Regions from separate parts of the Micromonospora sp. CA-246542 genome, predicted to be linked through region 2. Evidence: predicted binding sites of a transcription regulator. Region 2 holds the regulator's gene; the other holds the start of a gene.

Region 1 (8,168 bases), 590 kb from region 2:
GCGCGCGGGCCAGCACCCGGCGGACGAAGCCCGCGCTGTCCGGCCGGGTGAGGGCCGTGTCGGCCAGAACCACGTCGGCCGGTCGTTCGGCCAGGCGCAGCATCACCTCGGGATCGGAGACGGCGGTACGAACGATCGCGGACAAGCCCAGCCGCGCGGCAGCAGAAGTGAGGTGCTGAGCCGCGAGCGGTGTCCGAACGCACACAAGAACGGTACGCACTGTGATGGTCTCCTCTCCGCACACGAGCAGACCATGACGGGGTCGGCTGGGGAGGAGGTTCCCGGCAATCATCTGAACTTTTCCGACAGATGGGGCAAAAGCCGCAAGTTGCCAGGGGTTTTCGATCACAGACGTGTGAGCTGGCAACGACCCGGGTACCGGGGGGTCCAGGCCGGGAACGGTGCGCCTGCGCGGCCCGCCGCCCGGAAGCCGGCCACAAGCATTCTCGCGGTGCCGCGCGGGAGGAGGGGTGCTGATGTCGAACGTACGTAGACTGCCCGGACCCATCGTCGACCTCTGGGACTGGCAGCGGCTCGGTGCCTGCCGAGGCCGGGACAGCGCTCAGTTCTTTCACCCGGATGGGGAGCGTGGGTCCTCGCGGCTGCGGCGGGAGTCCCAGGCCAAGTCGGTCTGCCGCGCCTGCCCGGTCCGCGCCGAGTGCGCCGCACACGCGCTGTCGGTCCGCGAGCCGTACGGCGTGTGGGGCGGCTTCAGCGAGTCCGAGCGGCTGCGCCTGCTCGCCGTCGGCTGGGAGGACCTGGCAGACCGCCGGCAGATCCGGGTCGACGTGGCCCGCCTGGAGGCCCGCCTGGGCCGCCCGCACAAGTCCACGGTCCCGGCTCAGCGCAACGTAGCCTGACCCGAGAACACAGCACTTCCCCGAAACCGCACTCCCGATGGGGAGCGCGGTTTCGCGTCACCAAGACCGCGAGGCAACTGCTGACGGGCGGCGGACCGGCGCCGCCGCCCGCTTCGCCGCCATGCCAGGCCTACTGCGACGCTCCAGGTGTGTAGACGGCCTTTCTTCGCTCTGCCCACCGGTACGCCCGCCGTCCCTTGCGCTGCCCACCGATGCCCCCGCCGTCCCTTGCGCTGCCCACCGATGCGCCCGCCGTCCTTTGCTCTGCTTCAGCGGAGGAAACACGCCCTGTCCGAATAGCGGACACGGCGTGTTTCCTGGGTTGAAGCAGAGCAAAGGACGCACGAAGGGTAGGTCCTCCGTCGGCCGCCGATGGGCTCGGCGCAACGCTCCCAACGGCCTCAGCGCACGGCCGTGGGGCAGATCAGCGGACGTTGACGGGGACGGTGTGCCAGCCGGTGGCGCCGTCGGGGGCGACGCTCTGGGTGCGCTCGGTCTGGGTCTCGCCGGTCGCGTCCGTTGCCCGGACCTGAAGACGGTGCTCACCCGGCGTGGCGTCCCAGCGCCAGGACCACTGGACCCAGGTGTCCACCGATACCGTGGGGGCCAGCGCCGCCTCCTGCCAGGGGCCGTCGTCGACGCGTACCTCGACCCGGCTGATGCCCCGGTGCTGCGCCCAGGCCACCCCGGCCACCGTCACCGGGCCCGCGGTCAGCCGGTTGCGCCGCCGTGGCGCGTCGATCCGCGACTGGGTCTTGATCGGCCCCTGGGCGGACCAACCGCGCGGCACCCAGTACGCGTCGAAGTCGGCGAAGCGCGTCAGCTCCAGCTCGGTCACCCACTTGCAGGCCGACACGTAGCCGTAGAGACCGGGCACCACCATCCGCACCGGGAAGCCGTGCTGGACCGGCAGCGGTTCTCCGTTCATGCCGATCGCCAGCAGCGCGTCCCGCCCGTCGCGCAGGGCTGCGGTGGGGGTGCCGCAGGTCCAGCCGTCGACCGACCGGCCGACGACCTGATCGGCGTCCTCGTCCGGTTGGGCCTCGTCCAGCAGTTCCCGCAGCGGTACGCCGAGCCAGCGCGCGTTACCGATCAGGTCGCCGCCGACCTCGTTGGAGACGCAGGCCAGCGTGACGTACCGCTCGACCAGCGGCCGGGCCAGCAGGTCCGCGTAGGTGTAGGTGCGCTCGGTACCCACCCGGCCGTGAATGCGCAGCCGCCAGGTGTCCGGATTCACCTGCGGCACCACCAGGGCGGTGTCGATCCGGTAGAACCCGGAGTTCGGGGTGACGTACGGCGCGAGCTGAGCCAGGGACAGGTCCGCTCCCGCCGGCACGGCCGGCGCGGGGACGGCCGGGGCGGGCAGCCGGATCGCGTCCCGGGCGGCCGAGACACCCCGCCGTCCGGCCAGCCAACGGCCACCGAGACCGGCCACGGCCGCCGTACCGAGCAGCACTCCGGTGCCGGTGAGGAACCGTCGGCGCGACTCCGGGTCCACACCCTCGACCGGCGCGGCCGGCGTCACCGGCGTGGGTGGGTCCCACGGCCAGGGGTCCAGCTCGAACGGTCCGGCGATGAACAGCCAGAGCACCAGGGCGCCGAGCCCGCCGCCGACCAGCGACGGCAGCGCGTCGAAGACGTCCGCGCCGGGCCGGGTCAGCGCGGCGGCCACACCGACGGCGCCGAACGCCGCGATACCGGCCAGGCCCAGGGCCAGCCGGCGGATCGCCAGCATTCCGAAGAGGGCCGCGAACCCGCCCAGCAGCAGGGCTGTTCCGGTCAGCAGGGCGATCTTGTCGGCGGTGCCGAAGACGTCGATGGCGAACTGCTTGAGCGGCTCGGGAACGGCGTCGACGACCACCCCGCCGACCGCGACCAGTGGCGCCGACCGGGGGCCGGTCAGCACCGCCACCGGCTCCGCGATGCCGATCGCGACGGCGGCGGCGGTGACTCCGGCCAGCGCGGCGTACCGCCGTGACGTCGTGCTCATCGGCCCAGTGTGCGCGATCATCTCGGCCGATCGCCAACGACGTCATCGCTTGGTAATGCTCGCGCGGACGAAACCGGGGCACACCGCCGTACGGCGGTGTGCCCCGGAACGGGTGTCGCTACCGGGTCAGAAGCCCGGGCCGTGCTGGTGGCCGTGGCCGTGCCCGCCACCGGCGGCGGCCGGCTCGGGCTGCTCCGGCTTCTCCACCACGAGGCTCTCCGTGGTGAGCAGCAGGCCGGCGATCGACGCGGCGTTGGTGACGGCGTTGCGGGTCACCTTCACCGGGTCGATGATGCCGGACTTGACCAGGTCGCCGTACTCGCCGGTGGCCGCGTCGAGGCCGTTGCCCCACTGCATGCCGGCGACCTTCTGGGTCACGACGTAGCCGTCGTGGCCGGCGTTCTGCGCGATCCAGCGCAGCGGCTCGACCAGCGCCTTGCGCACGATCGAGACGCCGACCTTCTCCTCGCCGGTGAAGCCCAGGTCGTCGTCGAGCACGGGGAGGATCTGCACCAGGGCGGCGCCGCCGCCGGGCACGGTGCCCTCCTCGACCGCGGCCTTGGTCGCCGCGATGGCGTCCTCGATGCGGTGCTTGCGCTCCTTCATCTCGACCTCGGTCGCCGCGCCCACCTTGATCACGGCGATGCCGCCGGAGAGCTTCGCCAGCCGCTCGGCCAGCTTCTCCCGGTCCCAGTCGGAGTCGGAGGCCTCGATCTCCTTGCGGATCTGGGCCACCCGGTCGTCGACCTCGGTCTTCTGGCCGCCGCCGTCGACGATCGTGGTGTTCTCCTTGTCGACCACGACGCGCCGGGCGGTGCCGAGCACCTCCAGGCCGACCTGGTCGAGCTTGTAGCCCAGCTCCGGGGCGACCAGCTCGGCGCCGGTGGAGATCGCGATGTCCTGGAGCATGGCCTTGCGCCGGTCGCCGAAGCCCGGGGCCTTGACCGCGCAGACCTTGAGGGTCTTGCGCAGCGAGTTGACCACCAGGGTGGAGAGCGCCTGGCCGTCCACGTCCTCGGCGATGATCAGCAGGGGCTTGCTGTTCTGCAGGACCTTCTCCAGCAGCGGGAGTAGCTCCTCGATCGCCGAGATCTTCTGGGTGGTGACCAGGATGTACGCGTCCTCGAGGACGGACTCCTGACCCTCCAGGTCGGTGACGAAGTTCGGCGAGATGAAGCCCTTGTCGAACTGGAGACCCTCGGTCACGTCCAGCTCGGTGGTGAGCATCGAGCCCTCCTCGACGGTGATGACACCGTCGCGGCCGACCCGCTCCATCGCCTCGGCGATCAGCTCGCCGATGGTGGCGTCCTGCGCGGAGATCGTCGCCACGTTCGCGATCGACTCCTTGCCGGAGACCTCGACGGCCTTGCCGAGCAGCGCCTCGGAGACCTTGGCGGCCGCCGCGTCGATGCCCCGCTTGAGGCCGGCCGGGTTGGTCCCGGCGGTCACGTTGCGCAGGCCCTCACGGACCATCGCCTGCGCCAGTACGGTCGCGGTGGTGGTCCCGTCGCCGGCGACGTCGTTGGTCTTGGTCGCCACCTCCTTGACCAGCTGCGCGCCGAGGTTCTCGTAGGGGTTGGTGAGCTCGATCTCCTTCGCGATGGTCACGCCATCGTTGGTGATCGTCGGCGCACCGAACTTCTTGTCCAGGACGACGTTGCGCCCGCGCGGGCCGAGGGTGACCTTGACCGCGTCAGCGAGGGCGTTGACACCGTGCTCCAGCAGGTGTCGGGCGTCGTCCGAGAAGCTGAGGATCTTCGCCATGAATGTCCCTTCGAAGCGCCGCTGCCCCGGCCCGGCGAGCCGGACCGGGGCAGCGACACTGATCGGTTGCTTACTTCTCGATGACCGCGAGGACGTCGCGGGCGGAGAGCACCAGGTACTCCTCGCCGGCGTACTTGACCTCGGTGCCGCCGTACTTCGAGTAGAGGACGGTGTCGCCGACCTGCACGTCAACCGGGACCCGGTTGCCGTTGTCGTCGACGCGCCCCGGACCGACAGCGAGGACGGTGCCCTCCTGCGGCTTCTCCTTGGCGGTGTCGGGGATCACGATGCCCGACGCCGTGGTGGTCTCAGCCTCGTTCGCCTGGACCACGATGCGGTCCTCGAGCGGCTTGATCGCAACCTTGGTCGCGGTAGTCACGGGCATACCCTCCTGGGGTACTGGTTTCGTTGCCGGCCAGCGGGGCTGACCAGCGTCAATCTGCCTCATGCCACCGGGCGGGGCCGTCGTCGCGGGTGCCGGTCCGCCTGGCGTGCGCATCCGGGTCGCGAGACCCGGAAGCTGGCACCCTCAGGGTGAGAGTGCTAATCGCAGGTTATTCCGTGGCTAGCACTCCGTCAAGGAGAGTGCCAGCGCGTCGCGCCCCGCCAGCGGTATTTTCCCCTCGGTCGGGAGAATGGGCAGGTGGATCTCGATCAGTTGGCGGCACTGCGTACCCCCGAGGGGTCGGCCGCCCTCACGGCGGCGGCCGAGCTGGCCGGCGGCGATCCACTGACCGCGGCGTCGGCGCTCCGCGCGGCCGGGGTGCCCCCACGCTGGCGGCGGCGGCCCTCACCCAGGCCGAGCTGCGCCACCGGGCGGTGGGCAAGTTCGGCCCCGCCGCCGCCGGGATGTTCCTCACCCGCCCCGGCCTGGAGCAGGCCACCCGCCGGGTGGTTGCCGACCGGCGGGCCGCCCGGCTGCACGCGGCCGGCGTGCGCACCCTCGCCGATCTCGGGTGCGGCCTCGGCGCGGACGCGCTGGCCGCCGCCCGTGCCGGCATCCGGGTGTACGGGGTGGAGGCCGACCCGGTGACCGCGGCGATGGCCGCCGCCAACGCCACCGCAGCCGGGCTGGCCGACCTGTTCACGGTCGAGTGCGGCGACGCGACGGCGTTCGACGTGTCGCGGGTGGACGGCGTCTTCTGCGACCCGGCCCGACGGGCCACCGGCACCGGACGACGGATCTTCGACCCGCGCGCCTACTCGCCGCCCTGGGACTTCGTGACCGGCCTGGCCGAGCGGGTGCCGCGCACGGTGGTGAAGGTGGCGCCGGGCCTGGACCACGCGCTCATCCCGGCCGGCGCGGAGGCGGAGTGGGTCGGCGTGGACGGCGATCTGGTCGAGGCCGCGCTCTGGTGCGGCGAGCTGGCCGAGGTGCCCCGCCGTGCCAGCGTGTACCGGAGGGAGATCCACCAGCTCACCGGCTCGGGCGACACGGAGGCGCCGGTCGGGCCCGCACGCCGCTACCTGTACGACCCGGACCCGGCGGTGGTTCGCGCGCACCTCGTGGCCGAGCTGGCCGCGGAGCTGGACGCCACCCTGGCCGACCCGAGCATCGCGTACCTCTACGCCGATCGACCGACCCGCACCCCGTACGCGCGCTGCCTGGAGATCACCGACGTGCTGCCGTTCTCGCTCAAGCGCCTACGGGCGTTGCTGCGCGAGCGTCGGGTGGGCCGGGTGGAGATCCTCAAGCGGGGTTCGGCGCTGACGCCCGAGCAGTTGCGGCGGGACCTGCGCCTCGCCGGCGACCAGGCGGCGAGCCTGGTGCTGACCCGGGTCGCCGGAGCGCCGACCGTGCTGATCGGCCGGCCGGTGGTTTAGGTTCGGGGCGTGGCGGGACAGGGCACTCCGGCAACGGCATTACTGGCCAAGCGCGGGATCGCGCACCGCACCCACCCGTACCGGGTGGCACCCGACGCTCCGAACTACGGTGCCCTGGTGGCGGCGGCCCTCGGCGTGGCTCCGGAGCGGGTGTTCAAGTCGCTGGTGACCGAGGTGGACGGCGTCCTCACCGTGGCGGTCGTACCGGTGACCGGTGAGCTGGACCTCAAGGCGCTCGCCGCGGCGGTCGGCGGCAAGCGGGCGGCGCTCGCCGAGCGGACGGTCGCCGAGCGGGCCACCGGCTACGTGCGAGGCGGGATCAGCCCACTCGGGCAGCGTCGACGGCTGCCCACCGTGCTCGACGACTCCGCGCTGAACCTGCCGACGATCTACGTCTCCGCTGGTCGGCGCGGGCTGCAACTCGAACTGGCGGCGGTGGACCTGGTGGCGCTCACCGGGGCCCGCAGCGCGCCGTTGCAGGCCCGCTGACCTGTCGTTACATCGCGCTTTTCGGGGGATGTTCGGCGAGTAACAGTCGCGTTGCTGAATTGTTATCGCTTCCAACAAACTTGGGACCTGCGTGGTCTTGTGGTGCCAGTGTGACGCGGAATACGTTGCCGGACACAACAAAACAACACCTCCCCCACCTCCGAAAGGACCCTGCACATGCGTAAGGGGATCCTCACCATCGCCGCCGTGGGCCTGCTCGCGACCGGCGGTTTGACCGCCTGCGGCGACGACTCCGGCAACGGTTCGGCCGACTCCAAGAAGACTCCCAAGATCGGCGTGATCCTTCCGGACAGCAAGTCCTCCCCCCGCTGGGAGACGGCGGACCGTCGCTTCCTGGAGGAGGCGTTCAAGGCCGCCGGCGTCCAGTCCGACATCCAGAACGCCCAGAACGACAAGGCCGCCTTCCAGACCATCGCCGACCAGATGATCACCGGCGGCGTCACCGCCCTGATGATCGTCAACCTGGACTCCGGCACCGGCAAGGCCGTGCTCGACAAGGCCAAGTCGCAGGGCGTCGCCACCATCGACTACGACCGGCTCACCCTGGGCGGCTCCGCCCAGTACTACGTCAGCTTCGACAACGAGGTCGTCGGCAAGCTCCAGGGCGAGGGCCTGTCGAAGTGCCTGACCGAGAAGGGCGCCAAGAACCCTGTCGTGTCGTACCTGAACGGCTCGCCCACCGACAACAACGCCACCCTGTTCAAGGCCGGCTACGACTCGGTGCTCAAGCCGAAGTTCGACTCCAAGGAATACACCAAGGGCCCGGACGACGCCGTGCCGGGCTGGGACGGCCCCACCGCCGCGACCATCTTCGAGCAGCAGCTCACCGCAACCAAGGGCAAGATCGACGGCGTGCTGGCCGCCAACGACACTCTCGGCAACGCCGCCATCTCGATCCTGAAGAAGAACAAAATCAACGGCAAGGTGCCGGTGACCGGGCAGGACGCCAGCGTGGAGGGCCTGCAGAACATCCTCGCCGGTGACCAGTGCATGACCGTCTACAAGGCGGTCCGGGAAGAGGCCAAGGCCGCCGCGGACCTGGCCATCGCGCTGGCGAAGGGCGAGAAGAAGGACACCGGCCAGTCGGTGAAGGACGGTGACCGCGACGTCCCCTCGGTGCTGCTCACCCCGAAGGCCATCTACAAGGACAACGTCAAGGACGTCATCGCCGACGGCTACGCGACCAAGGAGCAGGTCTGCACCGCGGCGTACGCCAAGTT
Region 2 (8,168 bases):
GATCGGTTCGTAGCCGGTCCGGTCGCCGTAATCGAACACCGCGTCGTACCCCTCCCCATGAGGTGAAACCATTTCTGGCACAGGCCGCCGATCGTAACGCGAGTGCCGGGGCGGTGGGAGGGCGAGCGGCGACGGTACGGCCCGGGGTCGGACCGCGCGCAGCGGAACCAGTGCGGGGAGTCACATTTACGTGATCACCGGCCAGGTCTGTTGGTCTTTGTCCGATTGTGCGGTCACTGCCGGTTAAGAGATCCGGGCTCGGTCAGCCTTCGGCGAAGACCTCGGCCACCACCTGGCCGGCGGGGCCCTGCTCGCCGGCCACCTGGCCCCAGGTGCCGTTGCGGGCGGTCCACTCCAGGTCGCCGAAGCGGACCCGCTTCACCCCGTGGTCCTGGGCGTGCGAGACCAGCCAGTGCGCGTACCGCCAGCCGTCGCGCTGGTCCTGCGCGGTCACCGCCAGCCCGGTCTGGCTGGCCTTTTCGGCGCTCGACACACCCCAGTCCAGCGCCAGGTTGCGGGTCAGCTGCGCGGCCGCCGCCGCGCCGTGCATCACCGGGGTACGCCCCACCGTGCAGGCCACCGCCTCGGTGGCGTCGCCGAGCAGGGCCTTGGTGAGCACCTCGGAGTCGTCGGCCCACTTCTGGTACGCCTCGGGGAACGCCGAGCGCTGCACCCGCTGGGCGGCATCGGTGACCCGCATCTTCTCCCAGCCGCGCACCTTCTTGAGCGCCTTGTAGAACCTGTTCGCCGCGTACCGGGGGTCGCGGATCTGCTCCGGCGTGCCCCACCCCTTGCTCGGACGCTGCTGGAACAGCCCGAGCGAGTCGCGGTCACCGTGGTCGAGGTTGCGCAGCCCCGACTCCTGGTACGCGGTGGCCAGCGCGACCACCACGGCGCGTTCGGGCATACCGCGCTGGACGCCGATCGCCGCGATGGTGGCCGCGTTCGCCATCTGCTCCACGTCCAGGACCACCCGGCCGTCGGCCTGGACCGTGCAGGTGCGTCCGGCCAGCGGCAGCCGCAGTTCGTCCCCAACCCGCCGGGCGACGAGCCAGATCGCGATCACGGCGACGAGGATGAGCACCACTCCGCCCGCCACGGCTGCCCGAGTTCGCACCCACACCTCCTGATCGACAGTTCGACAAGCGTACGTCCCCGCCGGCGTCATCCGGGCCGTTCGACCGGTTCGGGCTTCGCTCGGCCGTCACGTGCCGATCGGGACGTTCCCGCTGGCGCGCGGAACTCACCTGCGGATGGAGATCGTGTCTGCCGCGTCACCCGTCGTCAACAGCCGGAAGAGAATGCCTGGCCAAGGACCTTTCCCGGTTGACACGTCAATCGGACGTGCCAGAGCCGAGGAGGAATTCGATGGGAACGCTGGACGGCAAGGTGGTACTCGTGACCGGCACGGGCGGTGGTCTGGGGCGCGTCGCTGCGCTGACCTTCGCCCGCGAGGGCGCGAAGGTCGTCGGGGCCGACATCCAGGTGGACGGCAACAACGAGACGGTCGACCTCGTCCGGGCCGCCGGTGGGGAGATGACGAGCATCGCGCCCGTCGACCTGACCGACCCGGAACAGGTCCGTCAGCTCGTCGAGGACGCCGTGGCCGCGTACGGAGGGCTCGACGTCGTCTACAACAACGCGGCCGCGCTGCGCTTCGGCCCCCTGCCGGACTTCTCGGTCGACGACTGGCGGTACACGATCGCCGGTGAACTCGACATTCCGTACCTGGTGTCGAAGTTCGCCTGGCCGTACCTCGTCCGGCGCGGTGGCGGCGTCATCATCAACGCGGCCTCGATGGCCGGGATGATCGCAGGTCACGTCCCGCCGATGGTCGGCCACACGGCGGCGAACGCCGGCGTCATCGGCATGACCCGCCAGCTCGCGCTCGAAGGCGCTCCGCACGGCATCCGGGCGGTGGCGGTCAGCCCCGGGCCCATCCTCACCCCGGCCAGTGAACGCGACCTGGGGGACGACCAGGAGGCCCGGGACGCGATCACGGCGAAGACGCTGCTCAAGCGCTTCGCCCGCCCCGAGGAGGTCGCCGAGCTGGTGGTCTTCCTCGCCTCGGACCGGGCGTCGTACATCACCGGCGCCAACTACGCGGTCGACGGTGGCGCGACGGCGTGGTGACCCTTCGGGGCGCCGCCGCTTCCAGGCGGGGCCCCGACCCCCATCGAGGGGCCTTTGCTCTGCTTCACCGGAGGCAACACTCGGAGCCCTCGGGTGTTGCCTCTGTTGAAGCAGAGCAAAGGACGTGGGGAGGGCATGGGCACCCGCCGCCACCGCAGCCGGCCGACGTCCCCGGTCCTACCCGGCCTGGTCACCGCGTTCGGCGTCCAGAGCGGCCACCCATCGCGGCGACCTCCTCTCCCGGAACGCCATGACCCCCTCGCGGCCCTCCTCGGAGAGGAAGTAGCCGGTCGAGAGCGCGGCGAGGCGGGCCAGGTCGCCACGCAGCTCGGCGGTGCCCGGCCGGCGCAGCAGATCCTTCGTGCCGGCCAGCGCCCCGGGCGCGCCACGGACCAGGGAGTCGCAGTAACCCCGCACCACGTCGTCCAGCTCCTGGGCCGGCACCGAGGCCGTCACCAGTCCGACCTCGACGGCCCGCCGCCCGTCGAAGGTGTTCCCGGTCAGGTACAGCTCGGCGGCGGCGCGGGGGTGCAGCCGGGGCAGCACGGTCGCCGAGATCACCGCCGGGATCACCCCGATGCGGACCTCGGTGAACGCGAACGTCGCCTCGTCGGCGCAGACCGCGAGATCGGCGGCTGCGATGAGGCCGAGTCCGCCGGCCCGCGCGGGCCCGGCGACCCGGGCCAGGATCGGCTTCGGGCACTCCCAGAGCGCCGCCAGCACGTCGCCCAGCATGCCGGCGGGCACGGTTCCGCTGGCGTACGCCGCGGCGGTCTCCTTCAGGTCCGCGCCGGAGCAGAAGACCGGCCCGGTGTGGTCGAGCACGATCACGCGGACCGCGTCGTCGGCCACCGCGTCCGTCAGCCCGGCCAGCAACTGGGTCATCAGGGCGGTGGAGAGCGCGTTGCGGTTGTGCGGGCTGTCCAGGGTGAGGGTGGTCACCCCACGGGCCGTGGCGACCCGCACGAGCACGTCGGGAGAGGTCATGCCGGGCACACTAGTGGCCATGCCCGGCGTCCTTCCAGATGGTGAGACCGTCCCCGTCGACGGATCGTTGCCCGCCACCGCTACCACGGCGGTCGGCGCGCGCGGCTTCGGCGTGTACGTCCACGTCCCGTTCTGTGCCAGTCGCTGCGGCTACTGCGACTTCAACACGTACACGGCCGCCGAGCTGGGTGGGGGCGCGAGCCGTGAGGCGTACGCCGAGACCGTGCTGGCCGAGCTGGCGCTCGCCGCCCGGGTGCTCGGCGACAACCCGCCACCCCGCGTCGACACCGTCTTCGTCGGTGGCGGCACGCCCACCCTGCTCCCCGCCGACGACCTGGCCCGCATCCTCGAGGGCATCGACCGCACCTGGGGGCTCGCCGCCGACGCCGAGGTGACCACCGAGGCGAATCCGGAGTCGGTCACCCCGGAGTCGTTGAAGCTGCTGCGGACGGCCGGCTACACCCGGATCTCGCTGGGCATGCAGTCCGCGTCGCCCGGTGTGCTGGCGATCCTCGACCGCAAGCACAGCGCCGGCCGGGCCACCGCCGCCGCCCGCGAGGCGCGCGAGGCCGGGTTCGACCACGTCAACCTGGACCTGATCTACGGCACGCCGGGGGAACGGGCCGAGGACTTCGCCGCCACCTTGGCGCAGGTCGTGGCCGCCGGGGTCGACCACGTCAGCGCGTACGCCCTCATCGTGGAGGACGGCACCCGGCTCGCCGCGCGGATGAAGCGCGGCGAGTTGCCGTACCCCAGTGACGACGTGGCGGCGGACCGCTACCTGGCGGCGGAGGCCGCCCTCGATGCGGCGGGCCTCTCCTGGTACGAGGTGTCCAACTGGGCGCGCACCGACGAGGCCCGGTGCCGGCACAACCTGCTCTACTGGACCGGCGCCGACTGGTGGGGCCTCGGCCCGGGCGCGCACAGCCACGTCGGCGGGGTGCGCTGGTGGAACGTGAAGCACCCCACCACGTACGCCCAGCGGCTGGCGGCCGGCGCGTCACCCGGCCTGGCCCGCGAGGTGCTGACCACGGACGAGGCGCACATGGAGGACGTGATGCTCCGGCTGCGGCTCGCCAGCGGACTGCCGCTGCGGGTGCTCGACGGCGCCGGTCGGGCCGGTGCCGCGCGGGCCCTCGCCGACGGTCTGCTGGACGCCGAGGGGTACGCGGCCGGACGGGCGGTCCTCACCCTGCGCGGCCGGCTGCTCGCCGACGCGGTCGTGCGGGACCTGCTGCCCTGAGCCGGACGCCCGCCCGGCCGGCGGCGGTGTGCCGGACCGGCCGGGGGAGCGGCCGGCCCGGATCACTTGATGAAGTTGGCGGAGAGCGGGTAGCGGTAGAGCTGCCCCTCGTTGGCCTTGATGCCGGCGAGGATGCCGCACACGGCCCCGAGCACGACGGCCGCCACGACGCCGATGAAGCCGATGACGATGCAGGACAGCACCCAGCCGACCAGGCCGACGATCGACCAGATGAGCTGGAAGTTGAGCGCCGACACGGCGTGCGCCCGGACGGTCGGGGACTGGCTGCCCCGGGCCAGCAACGCCACCAGCGGGGCGATCCAGCCGAGCACGCCAGCGCTGATGATCATCCCGGCCGCGCCGCCGAAGTGGGCGACGAGCGCCCAGGTCTTGTCCTCGTTGTTGGCGTAACCGCCGCCGGGGCCGCCGTACGCTCCGCCGGTCGGATACCCGCCAGTCGGGCCGCCCGGCGGGGGGTAACCACCGGGCGGGGGGTAACCGCCAGGTGGGGGGTAGTCGCCCTGCGGAGGGTAGCCGCCCGACGGCGGTTGGTCACCGGTGGGCGGCGGATAGTCACCGGCTGGGGGATAGCCGCCCGGGCCGGGCGCCCCGGACAGTGGTGCGGTGGGCGGCTCGGCCGACGAGGACGAGCCGGGGAGATTCGGCTCCGGCGGGTAGTTGCCGGGGTCTCCCGCGCCGGGAGGGCGAGGTGGTTCAGTCATGGTTGTCACGGTAGGTGCCGTTGGCAACGTCGCACCAGAGCGACATCGCCCTGCCGTCCGGGCCGATCGGCCCGCGCGGGATGTCACGGGCGTTCGTTGATCATCGCGTCGGCGGGCACGCCGACGTAGACTGGCACTCGTTACAGTCGAGTGCCAGGACGGTCCGTCGGCCCGGGTGGGCCGGCGGCCGACGTGCGACAGGAGGTGCGGAGGATGGGTCTGGACGACCGGAAACTCGCCGTGCTCCGCGCCATCGTCGAGGACTACGTCTCGACCCAGGAGCCGGTCGGCAGCAAGGCGCTGGTCGAGCGGCACCAGCTCGGGGTCTCCCCGGCGACGGTCCGCAACGACATGGCCGTGCTGGAGGAGGAGGGCTACATCCGGCAGCCGCACACCAGCGCCGGCCGAGTGCCCACCGACCGTGGCTACCGGCTCTTCGTCGACCGGCTGTCCCGGGTCAAGCCGCTCAGCCCGGCCGAACGCCGGGCCATCGAGCGCTTCCTCGTCGGGGCCGTCGACCTCGACGACGTGGTCCACCGCACCGTACGGCTGCTCGCCCAGTTGACCCGCCAGGTGGCCGTGGTGCAGTACCCGAGCCTCGCCCGCTCCTCGGTGCGACACCTGGAGCTGGTGCCGATCTCCACCACCCGGCTGATGCTCGTCATGATCGCCGACACCGGCCGGGTGGAGCAGCGGCTGGTGGAGCTGCCGGGGCCGGTGCCCGCCGACGACGTCACCGACCTGCGTCGCCTGGTCAACGAGAAGCTCGCCGGCGAGCGCATGTCGGACACCCCGCCGCTGGTGCAGGCGCTGGTGGAAGAGGCGCCGGTGCAGTTACGCCCGGCCATGACCACGCTCTCCACCGTCCTGCTGGAGACGCTCGTCGAGCGGCACGAGGAACGCATCGCCCTGGCCGGCACCGCCAACCTGACCCGGGGCGGTCTGCTCGACTTCCAGGGTTCGCTGCGGCCCATCCTGGAGGCGTTGGAGGAGGAGGTCGTGCTCCTCAAGCTCATCGGCGAGACCGAGCCCAGCACGACCCGGGTGCTGATCGGCGACGAGAACGAGTTCGACAACCTGCGTGCCGCCTCGGTGGTCAGCACCGGGTACGGCCCGGGGGCCACCATCGTGGGCGGCCTGGGAGTGCTGGGGCCGACCCGGATGGACTACCCCGGCAATATCGCCATGGTGCGCGCCGTGGCACGCTACGTGGGCGAGCTGCTGGCCCAGAACTGACCAGTCAGGGCCGACGGCCGGCTGCGGCCGCCGGTCGGCGCAACGCGAGACGAACATGAGGACACGGAACGCAGTGGCCAGGGACTACTACGGCATCCTCGGTGTCAGCCGGGAAGCCTCCGATGACGAGATCAAGCGTGCCTACCGCAAGCTGGCGCGCCAGTTCCACCCGGACGTCAATCCGGACCCGGAGGCCCAGGAGAAGTTCAAGGACATCAACGCCGCGTACGAGGTCCTCTCGGACGACCGGAAGCGGCAGATCGTCGACCTGGGTGGCGACCCGCTCGCCCCCGGCGGCGGGGGCGCGGGCGGCCCGGGTGGTCCGGGGGGAGCCGGCCCGTTCGTCGGTTTCCAGGACATCATGGACGCGTTCTTCGGTGGCGCCGCGGGCGGCGCCGGCCGTGGGCCGCGTCCACGGACCCGACCGGGCGCGTACGCGATCCTGCGCCTCGAACTGGACCTGCACGAGACGGCGTTCGGCGTCGAGGCCCCGATCACCGTCGACACCGCCGTGCTCTGCACCACCTGCTCGGGCGCCGGCACCGCGGCCGGTACCCACCTGGCCACCTGTGAGGCGTGCGCCGGCCGGGGCGAGGTGCAGTCGGTGCAGCGCACCTTCCTCGGCCAGGTGGTCTCGGCCCGGCCGTGCACCGTCTGCCAGGGCTACGGCACCACCATCCCGCACCCCTGCCCGACCTGCGCCGGCGACGGCCGGGTACGCACCCGCCGGTCGCTCACCGTCAAGATCCCGGCCGGGGTCGAGGACGGCATGCGGATCCGGCTGGCCCAGCAGGGTGAGGTGGGCCCGGGCGGTGGCACCGCCGGCGACCTCTACGTCGAGATCCACGAGCGTCCGCACGACGTCTACTCCCGCAAGGGTGACGACCTGCACTGCCGCGTCACCGTGCCGATGACCGCCGCCGCGCTGGGCACCCGGCTCACCATCAAGACGCTGGACAGCGAGGAGACCGTCGACGTCAAGGCCGGCACCCAGCCGGCCAGCACGTTGCGACTGCGCGCCCGGGGCGTACCGCACCTGCGCGGCACCGGCCGGGGTGACCTCTACGTGCACCTGGACGTCCGGACGCCCACCAAGCTCGACCCCGACCAGGAGAAGATGCTGCGCGACTTCGCCAAGACCCGGGGCGAGGAGGTCGCCGAGCTGACCAAGCAGGGCGGCTTCTTCTCCCGGATGCGCGACGCGTTCAACGGGCACGCCTGAGGTGTCGGCGCCGCTGTTCCTGGTGGACGCGCTGCCCATCGGTGACGCGCTGACCCTGGACGGCCCGGAGGGGCACCACGCCGCCACCGTGCAGCGGCTGCGCGTCGGCGAGGAGTTGCTGCTCGCCGACGGTCGGGGCGGCACGGCCGCCGCCGTGGTCACCGCCGTCGGCCGGGGCAGCTTGGAGGTCGCCGTCACCTCCCGGGGGTACGCGGACGCGCCCGTACCCCGGATCGTCACCGTGCAGGGCATCGCCAAGGGCGACCGGGGCGAGCTGGCCGTGCAGGCGATGACCGAGGTCGGGGTGGACGAGATCGTGCCCTGGGCGGCGTCGCGCTCGGTGGCCCAGTGGCGCGGCGACCGGGGCGTACGCGCACGCGAGAAGTGGGTCGCCACCGCCCGCGAGGCGGCGAAACAGGCCCGTCGGCCCTGGCTGCCCGTCGTGGCCGGAGCGCCGGACGAATCCACCGCCACGGTCGCCCGCCGGATCGCCGGGGCCGCCGCCGGGTTCATCCTGCACGAGGAGGCCGAGGAGCCGTTGACCGGCGTCGACCTGCCGTCGGGCGGGGAGATCGTCCTCGTGGTCGGCCCGGAGGGCGGCATCGACCGGGCCGAGCTGACGGCC

What was found. Region 2 encodes HrcA, which represses chaperone genes, less so after heat shock. Its sites were predicted from a motif close to GGTTNGCACNCTCNNNNNGAGNGTGCNAACC; they were not measured.
Region 1: the regulator HrcA is predicted to act here: its motif matches at 5,133-5,163, upstream of groES (co-chaperone GroES).

What each region holds. Positions count from the first base shown of each region.
Region 1 is NZ_CP192040.1:6,205,418-6,213,585, forward strand. It holds gene ACQP0N_RS28740 (response regulator transcription factor) at 1-220, opposite strand, end outside; gene ACQP0N_RS28745 (WhiB family transcriptional regulator) at 477-860, shown strand; gene ACQP0N_RS28750 (molybdopterin-dependent oxidoreductase) at 1,285-2,850, opposite strand; gene groL (chaperonin GroEL) at 2,977-4,614, opposite strand; gene groES (co-chaperone GroES) at 4,685-4,999, opposite strand; partial or broken gene ACQP0N_RS28765 (THUMP-like domain-containing protein) at 5,258-6,438, shown strand; gene ybaK (Cys-tRNA(Pro) deacylase) at 6,448-6,927, shown strand; gene ACQP0N_RS28775 (sugar ABC transporter substrate-binding protein) at 7,105-8,168, shown strand, end outside.
Region 2 is NZ_CP192040.1:5,619,776-5,627,943, reverse strand. It holds gene ACQP0N_RS26035 (phytanoyl-CoA dioxygenase family protein) at 1-39, opposite strand, end outside; gene ACQP0N_RS26030 (hypothetical protein) at 263-1,168, opposite strand; gene ACQP0N_RS26025 (SDR family NAD(P)-dependent oxidoreductase) at 1,369-2,133, shown strand; gene ACQP0N_RS26020 (enoyl-CoA hydratase-related protein) at 2,311-3,120, opposite strand; gene hemW (radical SAM family heme chaperone HemW) at 3,140-4,363, shown strand; gene ACQP0N_RS26010 (DUF4870 domain-containing protein) at 4,426-5,085, opposite strand; gene hrcA (heat-inducible transcriptional repressor HrcA) at 5,299-6,321, shown strand; gene dnaJ (molecular chaperone DnaJ) at 6,395-7,543, shown strand; gene ACQP0N_RS25995 (16S rRNA (uracil(1498)-N(3))-methyltransferase) at 7,545-8,168, shown strand, end outside.